4 regions of the Mesorhizobium sp. P2_F8 genome follow, and region 1 is predicted to be linked to each of the others. Evidence: predicted binding sites of a transcription regulator. Region 1 holds the regulator's gene; each other region holds the start of a gene.
The links. The regulator PhoB, encoded in region 1, activates phosphate uptake and scavenging genes when phosphate is short. The targets are predictions, from matches to a motif close to TGTCATNNANCTGTCAT.
Positions count from the first base shown of each region.

Region 2: a site for PhoB is predicted at 3,193-3,209, ahead of AC1DZP_RS10435 (esterase-like activity of phytase family protein). Genes of this name have one in related genera too.
Region 3: a site for PhoB is predicted at 2,193-2,209, ahead of AC1DZP_RS22930 (PhoX family protein). Genes of this name have one in related genera too.
Region 4: a site for PhoB is predicted at 2,523-2,539, ahead of AC1DZP_RS04300 (acid phosphatase). Genes of this name have one in related genera too.

Region 1 is NZ_JBFUFB010000001.1:352,511-356,835, forward strand. It holds gene AC1DZP_RS01665 (ROK family protein) at 1-1,073, shown strand, start outside; gene phoB (phosphate regulon transcriptional regulator PhoB) at 1,229-1,918, opposite strand; gene phoU (phosphate signaling complex protein PhoU) at 1,938-2,645, opposite strand; gene pstB (phosphate ABC transporter ATP-binding protein PstB) at 2,671-3,477, opposite strand; gene pstA (phosphate ABC transporter permease PstA) at 3,474-4,325, opposite strand.
Region 2 is NZ_JBFUFB010000003.1:643,397-647,721, forward strand. It holds gene AC1DZP_RS10425 (MATE family efflux transporter) at 1-612, opposite strand, end outside; gene AC1DZP_RS10430 (L,D-transpeptidase) at 750-1,538, shown strand; gene AC1DZP_RS10435 (esterase-like activity of phytase family protein) at 1,596-3,077, opposite strand; gene AC1DZP_RS10440 (GcvT family protein) at 3,387-4,325, shown strand, end outside.
Region 3 is NZ_JBFUFB010000009.1:238,468-242,792, reverse strand. It holds gene AC1DZP_RS22945 (response regulator) at 1-376, shown strand, start outside; gene AC1DZP_RS22940 (hypothetical protein) at 576-1,154, opposite strand; gene AC1DZP_RS22935 (hypothetical protein) at 1,470-1,967, opposite strand; gene AC1DZP_RS22930 (PhoX family protein) at 2,277-4,280, shown strand.
Region 4 is NZ_JBFUFB010000002.1:130,055-134,379, forward strand. It holds gene petA (ubiquinol-cytochrome c reductase iron-sulfur subunit) at 1-249, shown strand, start outside; gene AC1DZP_RS04290 (cytochrome b) at 266-1,567, shown strand; gene AC1DZP_RS04295 (cytochrome c1) at 1,596-2,453, shown strand; gene AC1DZP_RS04300 (acid phosphatase) at 2,584-3,279, shown strand; gene AC1DZP_RS04305 (alpha-hydroxy acid oxidase) at 3,462-4,325, shown strand, end outside.

The sequences.
Region 1 (4,325 bases):
AGAGCAAGCCGAGCGAGGCCGGCTCGCTCAAACGCGGCCGGCCGCAGGTCGGCCTCGGCCTCAATCCGGAAGCGGCGGCGGTGATGACCGTGGTGCTGTCACTGAACTTCCTCTCGGTCGCCGTCATCGACTATGCCGGCCAGGTGATCGCCGAGGAACAGCGCCGGCTGGACACGCTGACCATGTCGCGCGACGCGCTGGTCGGTGAATGCGTTGCCATCGTACGGCGTCGTCTCGAAGACCCCGACCTCGACGTCCGCAGTGTCGCCCGCATCGCGCTGGCGATCCAGGGCATCACCGACACACGTGCCCGCGCCATGCTGTGGTCGCCGATCACGCCGCACACCGATATCGCCTTCGCCGACATACTCGAGGACGAGTTCGGCATCCCTGCCACCATGGAGAACGACTGCAATATGATGGCGATAGCGTTGCGCTGGCGCGACCCTGATCGCTACCGCGACGACTTCATCGCCATCCTGTTGTCGCACGGCATCGGCATGGGTCTGGTGCTGAAGGGCGAGCTGTTCACCGGCACTCATTCCTCGGGCGGCGAGTTCGGCCATATGATCCATCGGCCACACGGCGCGCTGTGCCGCTGCGGGCGGCGCGGTTGCGTCGAGGCCTATGCCGGCAACTACGCCATCTGGCGCAACGCAAGGCAGATGAGTGAGGACGCGGAACCGGTCGCCGATGTCAGTGATGCCGACATGCGCGCGCTGGCGACCGCGGCCCGCGAGAGGGATGGACCCGAGCGCGAGGCCTATCGCAAGGCCGGCGAGGCACTCGGCTACGGTCTCGGCAGCCTGTTCGCGCTGATCGACCCGGCGCCCGTCGCCATGGTCGGCGTCAGCGCCGCCGCCTTCGACCTGATCGAGCCGGCATTGCGCGAGGCGATTGCCCAGACCGCCGGCGGCCAGCATTCGCAATCGATTTCTTTCGACACCGAACCGAACGAACTTCCACTGATCCGCGAAGGCTGCGCCACGCGGGCATTGACCTTTGTCGACCAGGAGATTTTCGCGCCCGGCACGCAGGCGAGGTCCGGCCTCGGCGGCAAGAACGTCGCGTGAATGGCGCGCCTGGATGTGTTGAGATTCAGGTTAGGCCGAGTCGAGAATGGCGGGTTCCAAGAACCGGAGCGGAGCGGACATTTGGATCCGTGAGTACCGGAAGCGCAGGAAACTGCCGTTCGCAGGCCCGGCATCACCTGAATATCAGCATATCCCTAATCTTCCCGGATTGCGTAACCAGCCCCGCGGATGGTGCGGATGACATCGGGCATGCGGCCATTGTTGACCGCCTTGCGCAGCCGGCCGACATGCACGTCGACCGTGCGTTCGTCGATGTAGATCGTCTCGCCCCAGACATTGTCGAGCAGTTGGCTGCGCGAGAACACACGGCCGGGATGGCGCATCATGAATTCGAGCAGGCGGAATTCGGTCGGTCCGAGCCGGATCTCGCTCTTCTTGCGATAGACCCTGTGCGATTCACGATCGAGCACGATGTCGCCGACCTTGAGCACGCTGGACAGCACTTCCGGCTTGGCGCGGCGCAGCAGCGCCTTGACCCTGGCCATGAACTCCGGCGTCGAGAACGGCTTGACCAGATAATCGTCGGCGCCTGTCGAGAGGCCCCGCACACGATCGCTTTCCTCGCCACGCGCGGTCAGCATGATGATCGGCAGCCGCTCGGTCTCGGGACGCATCCTTAGCCGGCGGCAGAGTTCGATTCCGGACACTGCTGGCACCATCCAGTCCAGCACCAGAAGGTCGGGGACGTTCTCCTGCAGGCGGATCTCGGCCTCGTCGCCGCGCGTCACCACCTCGACCTGGTAACCCTCGGACTCCAGATTGTAACGGAGCAGCACACCTAGCGGCTCCTCGTCCTCCACCACCATGATGCGTGGCGCGATCATCGACTGGTCACCCCTGCCGTCATGCCGCCGGCGCGGACATTGCCGTCTCGTCCTGCTTCGGACGATTGGCGGGCAGCTGCGTGCCGGTCAAAACATAGTACGCATTTTCCGCGATGTTGGTGACGTGATCGCCGATGCGTTCGAGGTTCTTGGCGCAGAACAAAAGATGCGTGCAGGCGGTGATGTTGCGCGGGTCTTCCATCATGTAGGTCAGGAGTTCGCGGAACACGGAGGTGTATTTGACGTCGATGCGCTCGTCGTCGGCGCGCAGCTTCGCCAGCGCCGCCGCGTCGCGCGCCGTATATTCCTCGATGACGCCCTGTACCTGGATCAGCACCAGCTGCGCCATTGCGTCGATGGAGTGCGACAGGTCGCGCGGGGTGACACTGAGGCCGACGGTGCCGACGCGCTTGGCGATGTTCTTGGCAAGGTCGCCAATACGCTCGAGGTCGCCGGCCATGCGGATCGAACCGACGACATGACGCAGATCGTCGGCCATCGGCTGACGCTTGGCGATCAGTGTGATGGCGCGGTCGTCGAGCTCGCGCTGGCGCGCGTCCATGATCGCATCGTCGGAGACGACGCGCTGCGCCAGGGCGTTGTCGGAATTCAGCAGCGCCTTGGTGGCGCCGCCGACCATCGAGCCGGCGAGGTCGCCCATGTCGCGGATCAGCCTGCTGATCTGTCCGAGATCCTCGTCGAAAGAAGCGACTGTGTGTTCGCCCATGATCTTAGTCCTCGTATGCCTGAGCTCAGCCGAAGCGGCCGGTGATGTAGTCCTGCGTGCGCTTCTCGCGGGGCGACGTGAAGATCTTCTCGGTGCGGTCGAACTCGACCAGTTCGCCCAGATACATGAAGGCGGTCTGCTTCGACACGCGCGCCGCCTGCTGCATGTTGTGGGTGACGATGACGATCGTGTAGTCGGCTTGCAACTCGTCGATCAGCTCTTCGATCTTGGCGGTCGACAGCGGGTCAAGCGCCGAGGCCGGCTCGTCGAGCAGGATGACTTCCGGCTTCACCGCCACGGTGCGGGCGATGCAGAGTCGCTGCTGCTGGCCGCCGGAGAGGCTGAGGCCGCTGGCGTTGAGCTTGTCCTTGACCTCGGTCCACAGTGCGGCGCGCTTCAGCGCCTGCTCGACACGGCCATCCATCTCGGACTTGCTGATCTTCTCGTAGAGCCTGACGCCGAAGGCGATGTTCTCATAGATCGACATCGGGAACGGAGTCGGCTTCTGGAACACCATGCCGATCTTGGTCCGCAGCAGGTTGAGGTCCTGCGAGCGGTCGAGAACGTTCTGGCCGTCGAGCAGCACCTGGCCCTCGGCCGTCTGCTTGGGATAGAGCTCGTAGATGCGGTTGAAGACGCGCAGCAGCGTCGACTTCCCGCAGCCCGAAGGTCCGATGAAGGCGGTGACGCTGCGCTCGGGCAGCGACAACGTGATGTCCTTCAGCGCCTTGCTCTGGCCGTAGTAGAAGTTGAGGTTCTTGACCTCGATCTTGGCCTTGCCGGCAATTGCCTCGGCGGCGATCGTCATGTCTGGAGACAACATCTGGCTCATTTGTCCTCTCTGCGTCCGGTCAGGCTGCGAGCAAAGATGCTGAGCGCGAGAACCGTCAATGTGATGATGAGTGCACCGGTCCAGGCCAGTTGCTGCCATTCCTCGTAAGGGCTGAGAGCGAACTGGAAGATGGTCACAGGCAGGCTGGCCATCGGCGCGTTGAGATTGCTCGACCAGAACTGATTGTTGAGCGCCGTAAAGAGCAGTGGCGCCGTCTCGCCGGAGATACGGGCGATCGACAGCAATATGCCGGTAACGATGCCGGAAAGGGCGGCGCGGTAAGCGACCGACTTGATGACCACCCAGCGCGGCGCGCCGATCGCGGTGCCGGCCTCGCGCAACGCGTTCGGCACCAGGTTGAGCATGTCCTCGGTGGTGCGCACGACGACCGGGATGACCAGGATGGCAAGCGCGACGGCGCCGGCGATCGCCGAGAAATGCCCCATCGGCCGGACCATCAGTTCATAGACGAACAGGCCGATGATGATCGAGGGCGCCGACAAAAGGATGTCGTTGATGAAGCGCACCACGGTGGTGAGCTTCGAAAAGCGTCCGTATTCGGCCATGTAGGTGCCGGCCAGCACGCCGATCGGTGTACCGACGACGACGCCGATGATGGTCATCATGATGCTGCCGTAGATGGCGTTGAGCAGGCCACCGGCATCGCCGGGCGGCGGCGTCATTTCGGTGAACACCGCGAGATTGACGCCGGACAGGCCCTTGTACAGCAGCGCGCCGAGGATGAGCGCCAGCCAGGCAAGTCCGATGCCCGCGGCGGCGACGCACAGCGTCATCATCACGGAATTCTTCCTCTTGCGGCTCTGATGAAGCGATGTGGCTGTCGACAT
Region 2 (4,325 bases), on a different contig from region 1:
GGCGATGCCGAGTTCCGGGAATGGCCCGATGCCACGGATGAGCAACGGGTTGAACACGATGTCGAGGACGACGGCGAGCGCCATGAACAAAAAGGGCGTGCGTGAATCGCCGGCGCCGCGCAGCACGGTCATGACGAAGGACAGAAGGTTCATCATCGGCACGGCGACAAAGATGATGCGCAGATAGGAGCGCGCCAGCGGCAAGGCATCGGCCGGAGTGCCGAGCGTGTTGAGGATGGCGTCGACCCATATCCAGCCGCAGACCGCGAAGATGACCGAGATGAGGAAGAAGAAGGTCGCGCTGGTGCCGACGATGCGGCGCGCCTCGGGCAGGTCGCGGGCGCCGACCGACTGTGCCACCAGGATGGTGGCGGCCATGCCGACGCCGAACACCGTGCCGAGGATGAGGAACAGGACGAGGTTGGCGTTGGAGGTGGCAGTCAGCGCCGATTCGCCGAGAAAACGGCCAACCCAGACGGCGTTGATCGAGCCGTTGAGCGACTGCAGCACGTTGGAGCCGAGCACCGGCAGGGCGAACAGCAGCAGCGTCCGCGGGATCGGGCCACTGGTCAGGTCGCCGGTGCGCCGGCGCGTGGGCATCTTGTCGTCCATGGCAAGGCAACTCGACGAAGGCTTATGTCGGTCCGTGCCTTGATCTAATCATGTTCTCAAAGCTTCCGTAATCGGATAGTGGTTCTGGGCGCGTGGGGCGCGTTCCTTACTTGATCAAACTCGTAAGCCGGGGGTTCATGTCCGATATTCCACTGTGTTTTGAGCGCCTGAACAGGCGCGCGTTTCTCGGTGCCACCGCTTTGGGCGCGGCCTCCGTGGCTCTTTCGGCGTGCACCACGACGGAGGTGGTGATGCCACCTGTGGCGGCACCGCCAAGCGATCCGGCTTTCGGTGATGTCGCAACCATGTATGCGGCGCGCGTCGACGAGGGCTATCAACTGCCGGCGATCCCGGTGGCTAAGATGGATCCGAGGTTCGTGCGTCAGATCGTGTCCGACCCGACCGGAGAAAAACCCGGCACGATCGTCGTCGATGTCTCCGAGCACTTCCTCTATCTGGTGCGCGATGGCGGCAAGGCTATCCGCTATGGCGTCAGCCTGGGCAAGGCCGGTTTCGGATGGACCGGCAGCGCCGTGGTCCAGGCGAGGAAGAAATGGCCGGTCTGGACGCCGCCGCCGGAAATGATTCAGCGCCGGCCGGAACTGGCGAAATACAAGGACGGCATGCCGCCCGGCCCGCAGAGCCCGCTTGGCGCCCGCGCGCTGTATCTCTTCCGCGACGGCAAGGACACGATGTACCGGCTGCACGGCACGCCGGAGTGGGATTCGATCGGGAAGAACGCTTCGTCCGGCTGTGTGCGCTTCATGAACCAGGACATCATCGACCTCTACGGCCGCGTCAACGGCGTCGCGCCGGTCTTCGTGCGCGCGAACCTGTCGGCCGCCGCGAAGATCACCGCCGTGTCGAACAGGACTGCCGAGCCGATCGATGCGGGCGTACCGAAGGACGCGGAGATGTTACAGTAAGTTTGCCTTCACGATCCGTAGGCGGACGCGCTTGGCGCGTCCGCCTGGGTGGTGGCGTTACTTCTTGGCGAGGCCGGGAAGCGTGACCTGATAGACCGTGAACATGGTGTCGACATCGGCGCCGTCCTCGGCCTTGTAGGGTGCGCCGACCTGGAAGCCGTCCTGGGTGAGGAAGTCGTTGTCGTTGGCCACGAACAGGAAATAGTCGTCCGGCAGCTTGGGATCGAGCACGCTGACCACCGACATCGCCTCCCACTTTTCCGAGAGGTTGTTCTTGTCGTTCGGCGCGCCATTGTGCAGGCCAAAGCGGCCAAGTTCGCCCTTGTCGTTGAGGTCGATGAATGGCGTCAGCTTGGCCGGCGTCACCGATGGGTCGAGCACGCCCTTGGGCGCCACCGGCTTGTCGGCGGCGTCGAAGGCGCCACCGGCGATGTCGGTCGCGGCGGAGAGATCGACGATGTTGATCTGGCGAAGCAACGAGGTGTCGCCCTTCAACCCCTGGCCGCTGCCGCTGTCGCGGGTCAGCATCAGGAAGGTCTGGTCGGACAGGGCGACGATCTCGCTCTGCGCCGCCACCTTGGTCTTGCCCTTGGCATCCTTGAACACCGGCAGCGGCACGACATATTCGTGCGCCAGCTTGAGATGGGCGAGGTCGGAAGCGTCATAGACCAGCGCGCGCGTGTTCTGGCGCGTCGCGCCGGAATCGCCGCCATCCTGCCGGGGCGCCGACTGCAGCACGGCGATCAGGAACTTGCCGTCCGGCGTCATCGCCATGCCTTCGAGGCCCTGGTTGTTCTGTCGGCCGGTATCGGGATCCTTCGGATCGGGCTCGGCAGCACCCGGGCCGGGATTGTCCGAGGCGAAGTTCGGCGCGCCATGGCGCATCGGCACGAGGGCAGCCGGCGGCTGGGTCGCCGACAGCAGGCGGCCTTCGGCGGAAAACCGATAGATGTTCGGGCCGTATTCGTCGGAGATGAACATCGAGCCGTCGGCTAGCCGCACGATCGCCTCGTTGTCGAGCGCCAGCTTGCCGTTGGCCTCGGGCAGGATCGGCATGTCGCCGCTTGCTGCGCGCACGCCGTTGAGCGGGTCGAGGCCCGTGGCATCAGCACCCTTGTCGTCGGTCAGGAGCATGGTGTCGGCGAGTGTCGCCTTGACGCCGGACTGCTCCTTGCCGTGAGCGGGTGCCGCACCAGGGGCGGTCGGCGCGAACTCGATGCCGATCGTGTTGAGGCGCGGCCGGTAGTCGGTGGTGCCGACGACGTTGTAGCCGCGGTCCGGCAGCAGCCAGAGCGAACCCTTGTAACCGTCGGCGCCATGCGTCCAGCCGGCGGTGTCGATCGCCATGCCGGAACCTGAGCCAAACGTTTCGCCGAACTTGTCCTTCTGGCTGGCCGGGATGCGGCCGACGCCGACCAGTCCCTTGTTGACGAAGCTGATGCCGCCGACGGTCGCGGTGCTGTCGGCCAGCCCCGGCGTCAAGGCGGTGAACATTGCCAGCGCGACGCCGAGCGACGCGGTTCGGTGCAGGTGTTTCATGGATGATCCTCTTTGTAACAAAGCGTGCCGGAGCGGCCGATGGCGAAAAAGCTGAAAGAGGTGCGGCATCGATGATGCCGCGCGCGCCTCCCCGAAAGCGGTCTACGGCCCGAACATGATGCTTGCGTGACAGCGCGCAAGGCCTCCCCGTCAGCTTCTTTGTAAGCCGACAAAAACGTGTGGTCGCACGAAAGAATTGATCACTCCCTCAGGCTCAGGTCGACAAAACGAGGTGTGTGCGCATCGCACTAGACACATATGTCCAGTGCGTATATGGTGCAGCCTTCGGACTAACCGGGGAGGGAAGCCTTGAAGTCGCACTACCGCTCAGTCGTCATCGGGGGTGGCGTGGTCGGAGCCTCGGTGCTCTATCATCTGACACGGTTCGGCTGGAGCGATGTGGCGCTGATCGAGCGAGCCGAACTGACGGCCGGTTCGACCTGGCACGCGGCGGCCGGGTTCCACGCGCTCAATGCCGATCCCAACGTCGCGGCGCTGCAGGACTACACCATCAAGCTCTATCGCGAGATCGAGGCCGAATCCGGCCAGGACGCGGGCCTGCACATGACGGGCGGCGTCAACATGGCCAGCGATCCCCAGCGCTGGGAGTGGCTGAAATCGGCCTGGGCCGTGTTCCAGTCGGTCGGCATCGAAACGGCTCGCCTGGTGACACCGGAAGAGATCAAGGAGATCTGCCCGATCGTCGATGTCAGCGACGTGCTCGGCGGCCTCTATGATTCCAACGAAGGCCATCTCGACCCTTACGGAGCGACGCATGCCTATGCCGGCGCCGCGAAAAAGCGTGGTGCCGACGTGATCCTGCGCAACCGCGTGGTCGCGTTGAAGGCGCGTGCCGACGGGCACTGGGATGTCGTCACCGAGCAAGGCACGATCGTGGCCGAGCATGTCGTCAACGCCGGCGGGCTATGGGCAAAGCAGCTCGGCCGCATGGCCGGCGTCGACTTGCCGGTGACGCCGATGGAGCACCACTATTTCATCACCGAAGACATTCCGGAGGTTGCCGCTCTCGACAAGGAACTCGGTCTTGCGGTCGATCTCGACGGCTTTTCCTACCTCAGGCAAGAGCGCAAGGGCGTGCTGCTCGGCGTCTACGAGCAGAACCCGAAGCACTGGAACATGGATGGCGCGCCATGGGATTACGGCATCGAGCTGATCCCGGAAGACATCGACCGCATCAGCCCGGAACTGTCCAAGGCCTATGAGCGCTTTCCGTGCCTGAGGACGGCC
Region 3 (4,325 bases), on a different contig from region 1:
GAACGCCGGGGTGCGTGGCTATGTCCTCAAGGGCGTCGGGTCGCGCGCGCTCGCAGACATCCTGCACAGCGTGGCGGCCGGGGAAAGCTATCTTTCGCCGACGCTGTCAGCCCGCCTGCTTTCGGACCTCCAATCCCTGCAGCCGACCGACGGCATAGTGGACCGGCTGCGGCAACTCACCGAGCGACAGGCAGAAATTCTGCGACTGGTGGCGGAGGGCCTGAGCAACAAGGAAGTTGCCTTGCGGCTGGAGCTGCAGGAGAAGACCGTCAAGCATCACATGACCGGCGTGCTGTCGAAGCTCAATGTGCGAAACCGCACCGAAGCAGCCTTGATGATGCGTGAGTCGCGCGACCGGGACCGGAACCATTCGTAGAGGCTTCGGCCATCCCGAGCGCGGCTCACCGTTTCACGGAAATGCCGAACAGCTCTATCAGGCGCGCTTTAAGTCTTTGTCGTTGCCTCTGCTTCTGGGCGACACACATCAGCCGGAAACCGGGTGGCAAAAGAGAGGTCACCTCCGCCGGGGGCGGCGGAGGTGACGTGTGAAGCCGGCCGTTGCCTGTTGGCCAACTTCACAACGCTTTGAGGCGGCTGACATCCGCCGGCGTGGCTCCGCGATCGATGATCGTGCGCCCGAGCGAATCCTCCATCCTGAAACGGCCATTCTCGATCTTTTCCATTATGCCGTCGGGATGCTGAACCGTGATCGTCTTGCCCTCCACGTCGACCTCGTCACCGGTCTTGGCGTTGACATGGCGACCGTTGCCATTTTCGTTCTGCCCCTGGTCGGATTTGGAGTTGCCGCTGGCGGTTCCGCTATTTCCTTTGCCGTTTCCGTCGCCGGCGCCGTTGTTTCCGTTACCGCTGCTATTGCCGCTGTTTCCGTTACCGTTACCGCCGCTATTGCCACTGTTGCCGTTTCCATTGCCGCCGCTGTTGCCACCGTTTCCGCCGCCGCCTCCACCATTACCACCGCCACCGCCACCGCCGCCGCCATTGCCGCCGCCACCCTTGCCGGCCTGTGCGCTAGCGGCGTGGATTCCAGGAGCGGAGCCGTGGAGGTCAATCTGATAGGGAGCGATGGTCAGCGCCAGCGCGGCCGCCGATCTGAGCGCCAGCCGGCAACAACGGGTCGTGATCGATCTATGCATGGTGATCTCCGTCGATTGAGCTGGCGTGCCACCGTCGACGTTGGAGTTGCACCAGCATCGCCGAAAGAAAAGATACCCGAAAGCCGTATCCGACCGTTGCGCTTGTCACCCAGGACCTTTGCAAGCGCAAGATTGGACTAAAGTCCCAAGCTTGTGCTAATATATACCTTGTATGGACGGCGGCGACCGCCATCGCCGACTGGAAGCTGGCTTACCTGATGCCGCCGAACATCAAGTCACCTCCGCCGGGGGCGGCGGAGGTGACTTGTCAAACTGGTCGTTCCCCGGTTGACCTGCCTCACAGGGCCTTCTGCTTCACAAGGCCCGAAGTCGACTGATGTCGTTTGCCGTCGCCGGACGCTCGACAATCGTGCGGCCGACTGCATCCTTCATCTGGAAACGGCCGTTCTCGATCTCTTCCGTGATGCCGTCGGGATGCTCGACCTCGATCTTGTTGCCGTCTACTTCGACCTTGTCACCGGTTTTCGCGTTGACGTGATCTCCATCGTCGTCGTGACCCTTGCCGACCCCGGAATTGCCGGCTGCGCCGTGATCGTCGCCGGCACCATTGTCTCCGCCAGCGTTTCCGTTTCCGTTGCTGCTGTTGCCGCTCGCGCCACTCCCGCCGCTGCCGTTTCCGCCGCCACCTCCACCGCCACTGCCATGTCCGCCATCCTTGGCATGCGCGCTTGCGGCAACGATGCCGGGACCAGAGCTGTGGAAAGCGAGTTGATAGGGGGCGATGGCCAGCGCCAGTGCCGAGGTCGCCCTCAGCGCCAGCCAGCAACAGCGGCTCGCAATCGATCTGCGCATCCTAGTCTCCTCATCGATCAGGCAGGCGGATTTCACCGCCGGCGTTTTCGCAAGGGACCCACCATCGCCGACATGGCGGCCTCGCGTAACCGGCCCACGACCGATGCGGTGCCGCCAAGGGACCTTTGCCGGACCTGACAAGGGACCTTTGTCCCAGTGTTACATGCTGCTCGCAGAGTGCTTAGCCGACGTCTCAGAATGCTGTCGCGGCTGAAAGGCTTTTGATGTCACGAAAATGTGATCAGGTGACTATAAGGGGGTTGAAGAGGCAACACGCTCCAGCCACCCGCAAAGCCAGAGGCAAGCCAGATGACCGAACATCGCTCCCCCGACGCCAAATTCCGCACCAGCCTGCTCGAAGAAAACGCCGGACCGGCCACCAATCCCACCGACAACCGCACCATGGGCGAGATCATCGCCGCGCGGTTCTCGCGCCGTGGTTTCCTGAAAGGCTCGCTGGCCGTCTCGGCGATCGCCGCCACCGTCAGCCCGCTGGCGCTGGTCAGCGCCGACCAGGCCCGGGCCGCCGAAGGCTCCGCCTTCGCGTTCGACGAGCTGGAGGCCGGCATCGACGACAAGCACCATGTCGCGCCGGGCTACGATGCCGATGTGCTGTTGCGCTGGGGCGATCCGCTGTTTGCCGATTCGCCGGAGTTCGACCCGACCAAGCAGTCGGCGCAGGCGCAGGCGAAACAGTTCGGCTACAACAACGACTATGTCGGCTACATCGCGATCGATGGTTCGGCCGAACACGGCCTGCTGGTCGTCAACCACGAATACACCAACCCGCATCTGATGTTCCCGGGCATCGTCAAGATCGTCGAGAAGGACGGCAAGAAGTCGGCCGACGTCGCACCGCTCAGCAAGGAACAGGTCGATGTCGAGATGGCGGCGCATGGCGGCACCATCGTCGAGATCCGCAAGGACGGCGGCAAATGGCAAGTGGTGCGCGACGGCAAGCTCAACCGCCGCATTACTTCCAACACCGAAATGGCGCTGTCCGGCCCGGTTGCCGGCCATGACCGCGTCAAGACCAATGCCGACCCGTCCGGTACGAAGGTTTTGGGCACCTTCAACAATTGCGCCGGCGGCGTCACGCCGTGGGGCACCTATGTGATGGCCGAGGAGAACATCCACGGCTATTTCTCCGGCGAATTGCCCGAGGGCCACAAGGAAGCCGCCAACTACAAGCGCCTCGGCATTCCCGAAGGCGCCTATGAATGGGCGGCACACTATGACCGCTTCGACCTGGCCAAGGAGCCGAACGAGGCCAACCGCTTCGGCTGGATCGTCGAGGTCGATGTCAACGATCCGACCTCGACGCCGAGGAAGCGCACCGCCATGGGCCGCTTCAAGCACGAGGGCGCCGAATCGATCGTCGCCAAGGATGGCCGCGTCGTCTTCTATCTCGGCGACGACGAGCGCTTCGACTATGCCTACAAGTTCGTCACCAGCGGTAAGTTCAATCCCAATGACCTCGCGGCCAACAAGGATCTGCTCGACGACGGCACGCTGCATGTAGCCAAGTTCGCCGAAGACGGCTCCGTCGAGTGGCTGCCGATCGTCTTCGGCCAGGGTCCGCTGACTGCCGAAAACGGCTTTGCCAGCCAGGCCGAAGTGCTGATCGAGACACGACGCGCCGCCGACCTGCTCGGCGCCACCAAGATGGACCGCCCAGAGGACATCCAGCCCAATGCCGTCAACGGCAAGGTCTATGTCATGCTGACCAACAATTCGAAGCGCAAGGCAGACCAGGTCGATGCCGCCAACCCGCGCGCCGAAAACGCTTTCGGCCACATCATCGAGATCGCCGAGGACGGCGGCGATTTCACTGCCACCAAGGGCAAGTGGGAAGTGCTTTTGAAATGCGGCGATCCGGCGGTGGCCGATGTCGGCGCGACCTTCTCGACGGCGACGACGGCCAATGGCTGGTTCGGCATGCCCGACAATTGCGCGGTCGATTCAGCCGGACGCCTGTGGGTCGCCACCGACGGCCAGAGCCCAAAGACCACCGGCCGCACCGATGGACTGTGGGCGGTCGACACCGAAGGCTCGGCGCGGGCAACCTCGAAACTGTTCTTCCGCGTGCCGATCGGCGCCGAAATGTGTGGCCCGCTGTTTGCGCCCGACGATCAGACCGCCTTTGTCGCCGTCCAGCATCCGGGCGACGGCGGCGAGGACTGGGAAGCGTTCGGCCGCCCGTCCTATTATGAGGACCTGTCGACGCGCTGGCCCGACTTCAAGCCCGACATGCCAGTGCGGCCGGCGGTCGTCGCCATCACCAAACAGGGCGGCGGCAAGATCGCGGTTTGATATCAGACACTGCAATCTCAGGGAGGGGTTTCAGCGAGCCGAAGC
Region 4 (4,325 bases), on a different contig from region 1:
GCCGACGCGCCGGCGACTGACGCCAACCGCACCACGCCCGGCAAGGAAGCCTGGATGGTGATGGTCCAGGTCTGCACGCATCTGGGCTGCATTCCGCTCGGCCAGGAAGGCGAATTCGGCGGCTGGTTCTGCCCGTGCCACGGTTCGCAATACGACACGGCCGGCCGCATTCGCAAAGGCCCGGCGCCCGAGAACATGGCAGTGCCGGTATTCAAGTTCATTTCCGATACCAAGATCCTTATCGGTTGAGGCAGGGGATATTTCGATGAGCGAGGGACACTCGACCTATACGCCCAAGACCGGTATCGAACGCTGGTTCGACGCCCGCATGCCGCTGCCGCGGATGGTCTATGACAGTTTCATCGCCTATCCGGTGCCGCGCAACCTGAACTATGCGTGGACCTTCGGCGGTATCCTGGCGATCATGCTGGTGTCGCAGATGCTGACTGGCATCGTGCTGGCCATGCACTTTGCGGCCGACACCAGTCTCGCCTTCGATTCGGTCGAGAAGATCATGCGCGACGTGAATTCGGGCTGGCTGTTGCGCTATCTCCATGCCACAGGCGCCTCGTTCTTCTTTATGGCCGTTTATATCCACATCTTCCGTGGCCTTTATTACGGCTCCTACAAGGCGCCGCGCGAGCTGCTGTGGATCCTCGGCTGTATCATCTACCTCCTGATGATGGCGACGGCCTTCATGGGGTATGTGCTGCCGTGGGGCCAGATGAGCTTCTGGGGCGCCACCGTCATCACCGGCTTCTTCAGCGCAATCCCGCTGGTCGGCGAATGGATCCAGCAACTGCTGCTCGGCGGCTTCGCCGTCGACAACCCGACACTGAACCGCTTCTTTGCGCTGCACTACCTCTTGCCGTTCATGATCGCCGGCGTCGTCGTGCTGCATGTCTGGGCGCTGCATGTCGTCGGCCAGTCGAATCCGACCGGCATCGAGGTCAAGTCGAAGACCGACACCGTCGCCTTCACCCCCTACGCGACCATCAAGGACGCGTTCGGCATGATCGTGTTCCTGTTCTTCTTCGCCTATTTCGTCTTCTACATTCCGAATTTCCTTATGGCGCCCGACAATTACATCGTGGCCAATCCGCTGAAGACACCGGCGCATATCGTGCCTGAATGGTACTTCCTGCCGTTCTACGCGATCCTGCGCGCCATCACTTTCAACATCGGGCCGATCAATTCCAAGCTCGGCGGCGTGATCTGCATGTTCGGCGCCATCGTCATGCTGTTCCTGGTGCCGTGGCTTGACACCTCGAAGGTGCGGTCGGCGGTGTACCGGCCCTGGTACAAGCTGTTCTTCTGGCTGTTCGTGGCCGATGCCATCCTGCTCGGCTGGCTGGGCTCGCAGCCGGCGGAAGGCAGCTACGTGTTTATGGCGCAGATGGCGACACTGTTCTACTTCGCCTTCTTCCTGGTCGCGCTGCCGGTGCTCGGCCTGATCGAGACGCCGCGGCGGCTGCCGAATTCGATCACTGAAGCGGTGCTCGAGAAGAACAAGGGTGGCGGTCATCATCCTGCGGGGGCTACGGCCGCGCCGGAAACCAAGGGCTGAGCGGGTAGAGAATCTAAGGGGATTTGGCATGAAGAAGATTCTCACCTCGCTGGCGTTGCTTGGCCTCGTGGTTGTTGGCACCGGGGCGATCGCCGCCGAGGAGGCACACAACGCAGCCGCACCGACGCATTTCCCGATCAACGAGCCGAAGGAGATGGACTGGAGCTTCGCCGGGCCGTTCGGCACCTACGACAAGGCTCAGTTGCAGCGCGGCCTGAAGGTCTACAAGGAAGTCTGTTCGGCCTGCCATTCGATGAATTTGGTGGCGTTCCGCACGCTGTCGGACCTCGGCTATTCGGACGCGCAGATCAAGACGCTGGCGGCCGAGTACACCATCCACGACGGCCCGAACGACGCCGGCGACATGTTCGACCGCCCCGGCAAGCCGTCCGACCACTTCCCGCCGCCATTCGCCAACGAGGAAGCCGCCGCTGCCTCGAATGGCGGTGCCGCTCCGCCCGACATGTCGCTGCTGGCCAAGGCGCGCGGTGTCGAGCGCGGCTTCCCGCGATTCGTCTTCGATATCTTCACGCAGTATGCCGCGGGCGGCCCCGACTACATCCATTCGCTGCTGACGGGCTACGACCAGACGCCGCCGGCCGGAATGGTCATCCCGGAGGGCACCCACTACAATCCGTACTTCATGTCGGGCGTGTCGCTGAAGATGCCCAAGCCGCTGTCCGACGGCCAGGTGACCTATGACGACGGCGCGCCGCAGACCATCGACCAGTATTCCCGCGACGTCTCTGCCTTCCTGATGTGGGCGGCCGAGCCGCATATGGAAGACCGCAAGAAGACCGGCTTCCGCGTGCTGGTGTTCCTGCTTTTGTTCGGCGCGCTGGTCTATCTCACCAAGCGCAAGGTTTGGGAAGGCGTGGCGCACTAAACCGCGCACAGCCCAACGATCAAAAAAGGGCGCCGGAAGGCGCCCTTTTGTATTTGGGGAGGCCTGTGGTGTCACATGGCCGTCACCGCATCTCGCGATCCTGTGCCGCTCTCATCAAAGGATCGCACCCATGACAAGATACGCATCGCTCGCGGCAGGCCTTCTGCTGCTCATCGTCGGCTCGGCCGCGCAAGCGGAAGACGCCCAGCCCTTCGTCACCAACAAGGATGTCGACCTGACGATGATCCTGCCGCCGCCGCCCGCAAACGACTCGGCGCAGACCAAGGCCGAACTTGGCGAGGTGCTGACGCTGCAGGTGACGCGCACGCCCGAAATGGTGGCCAGCGCTGTTGCCGACGCCGAGGAGAATGTCTGGCGCTTCGCCAATGTCATGGGGCCGAAGTTCAACAAGGAAACGCTGCCGAAATTCAGTGCTTTCTTCGATCGCGTGGTGGCCACCGAAGGCGCCGTCGTCGATCCGGCCAAGGATATTTGGAAGCGCCCGCGTCCGCACCAGCTCAGCGACCTCGTCAAGCCCGCCGTCAAGCTGTCCAGCTCCGGTTCGTGGCCTTCCGGCCACGCCACCGTCGGCACCATGATGGGCATCATCCTGTCCGACATGGTTCCGGAAAAGCGCGCCGAGATCATGGCGCGTGCGGCTGAATACGCCCACAATCGCGAGGTCGGCGGTATCCACTACGCGTCCGATGTTGAAATGGGCAAGATTTCCGGCAGCGTAATCGCCGCCGTCCTGCTCAACCGGGACGACTTCAAGGCCGAATACGACGTGGCCAAGGCCGAGCTTCGTTCCGACCTCGGCATGTAATCTTTCGCCAGTTGCCGGTTTTCGACGAAAGGGGCGCTTCGGGCGCCCCTTTTTGCGCGCGCGGTTGTAGCTCGTGAGACTGCTCGGGAAATTAGGCCGTTGGCACGGAGACAACAGGTTGATATTCGACGCACCAAACGGCGGCGAAGCGATTGCCCCGATACGACGTCTGGAAATCAACGATGCGGCTCAGCGACTGTCACAATTTTTCCGATTTCCGCCGCATGGCGCAACGGCGGCTGCCGGGGCCGATCTTCGACTATATCGACGGCGCGGCGGACGACGAGGTCACCTATCGCCGCAACACCGAAAGCTTCGAGACCTGCGACCTGGTTCCCAACGTCCTGCGCGGCGTCAGCGAGATCGACATGTCGGTGACGGTGATGGGTCAAAAGCTGGCGATGCCGGTCTATTGTTCGCCGACCGCCTTGCAGCGGCTGTTCCATCATCAGGGCGAGCGCGCGGTCGCCAAGGCCGCGGCCAAATACGGCACGATGTTCGGCGTCTCCTCGCTTGGCACCGTCAGCCTCGAGGAGGCGCGCGGGATCAGCAGCGGCCCGCAGGTCTACCAGTTCTATTTCCATCGGGATCGCGGCCTCAATAGGGCGATGATGCAGCGGGCAAAGGAGGTCGGCGTCGAGGTGATGATGCTGACCGTCGACAGCATCACCGGGGGGAATCGCGAACGCGACAAACGCACCGGCTTTGCCATCCCCTTCAAGCTCAACCTGGCCGGAATGCTGCAGTTCGCGATCAAGCCGGCCTGGGCAATCAATTATTTCACCCATGAGGGGTTCAAGCTGCCGCAGCTGGACGAGCATGTCGACATGGGCGGCGGCACCATGTCGATCAGCCGTTACTTCACCGAAATGCTCGACCCGTCGATGACCTGGGACGATGTCGCCGAGATGGTCAGGCTGTGGTCGGGTCCGTTCTGCCTCAAGGGCGTCATGTCGGTGGAGGACGCCAAACGCGCCGTCGAGATCGGCTGCAGCGGCATCGTGCTGTCGAACCATGGCGGCCGGCAGCTGGATGGCTCGCGAGCG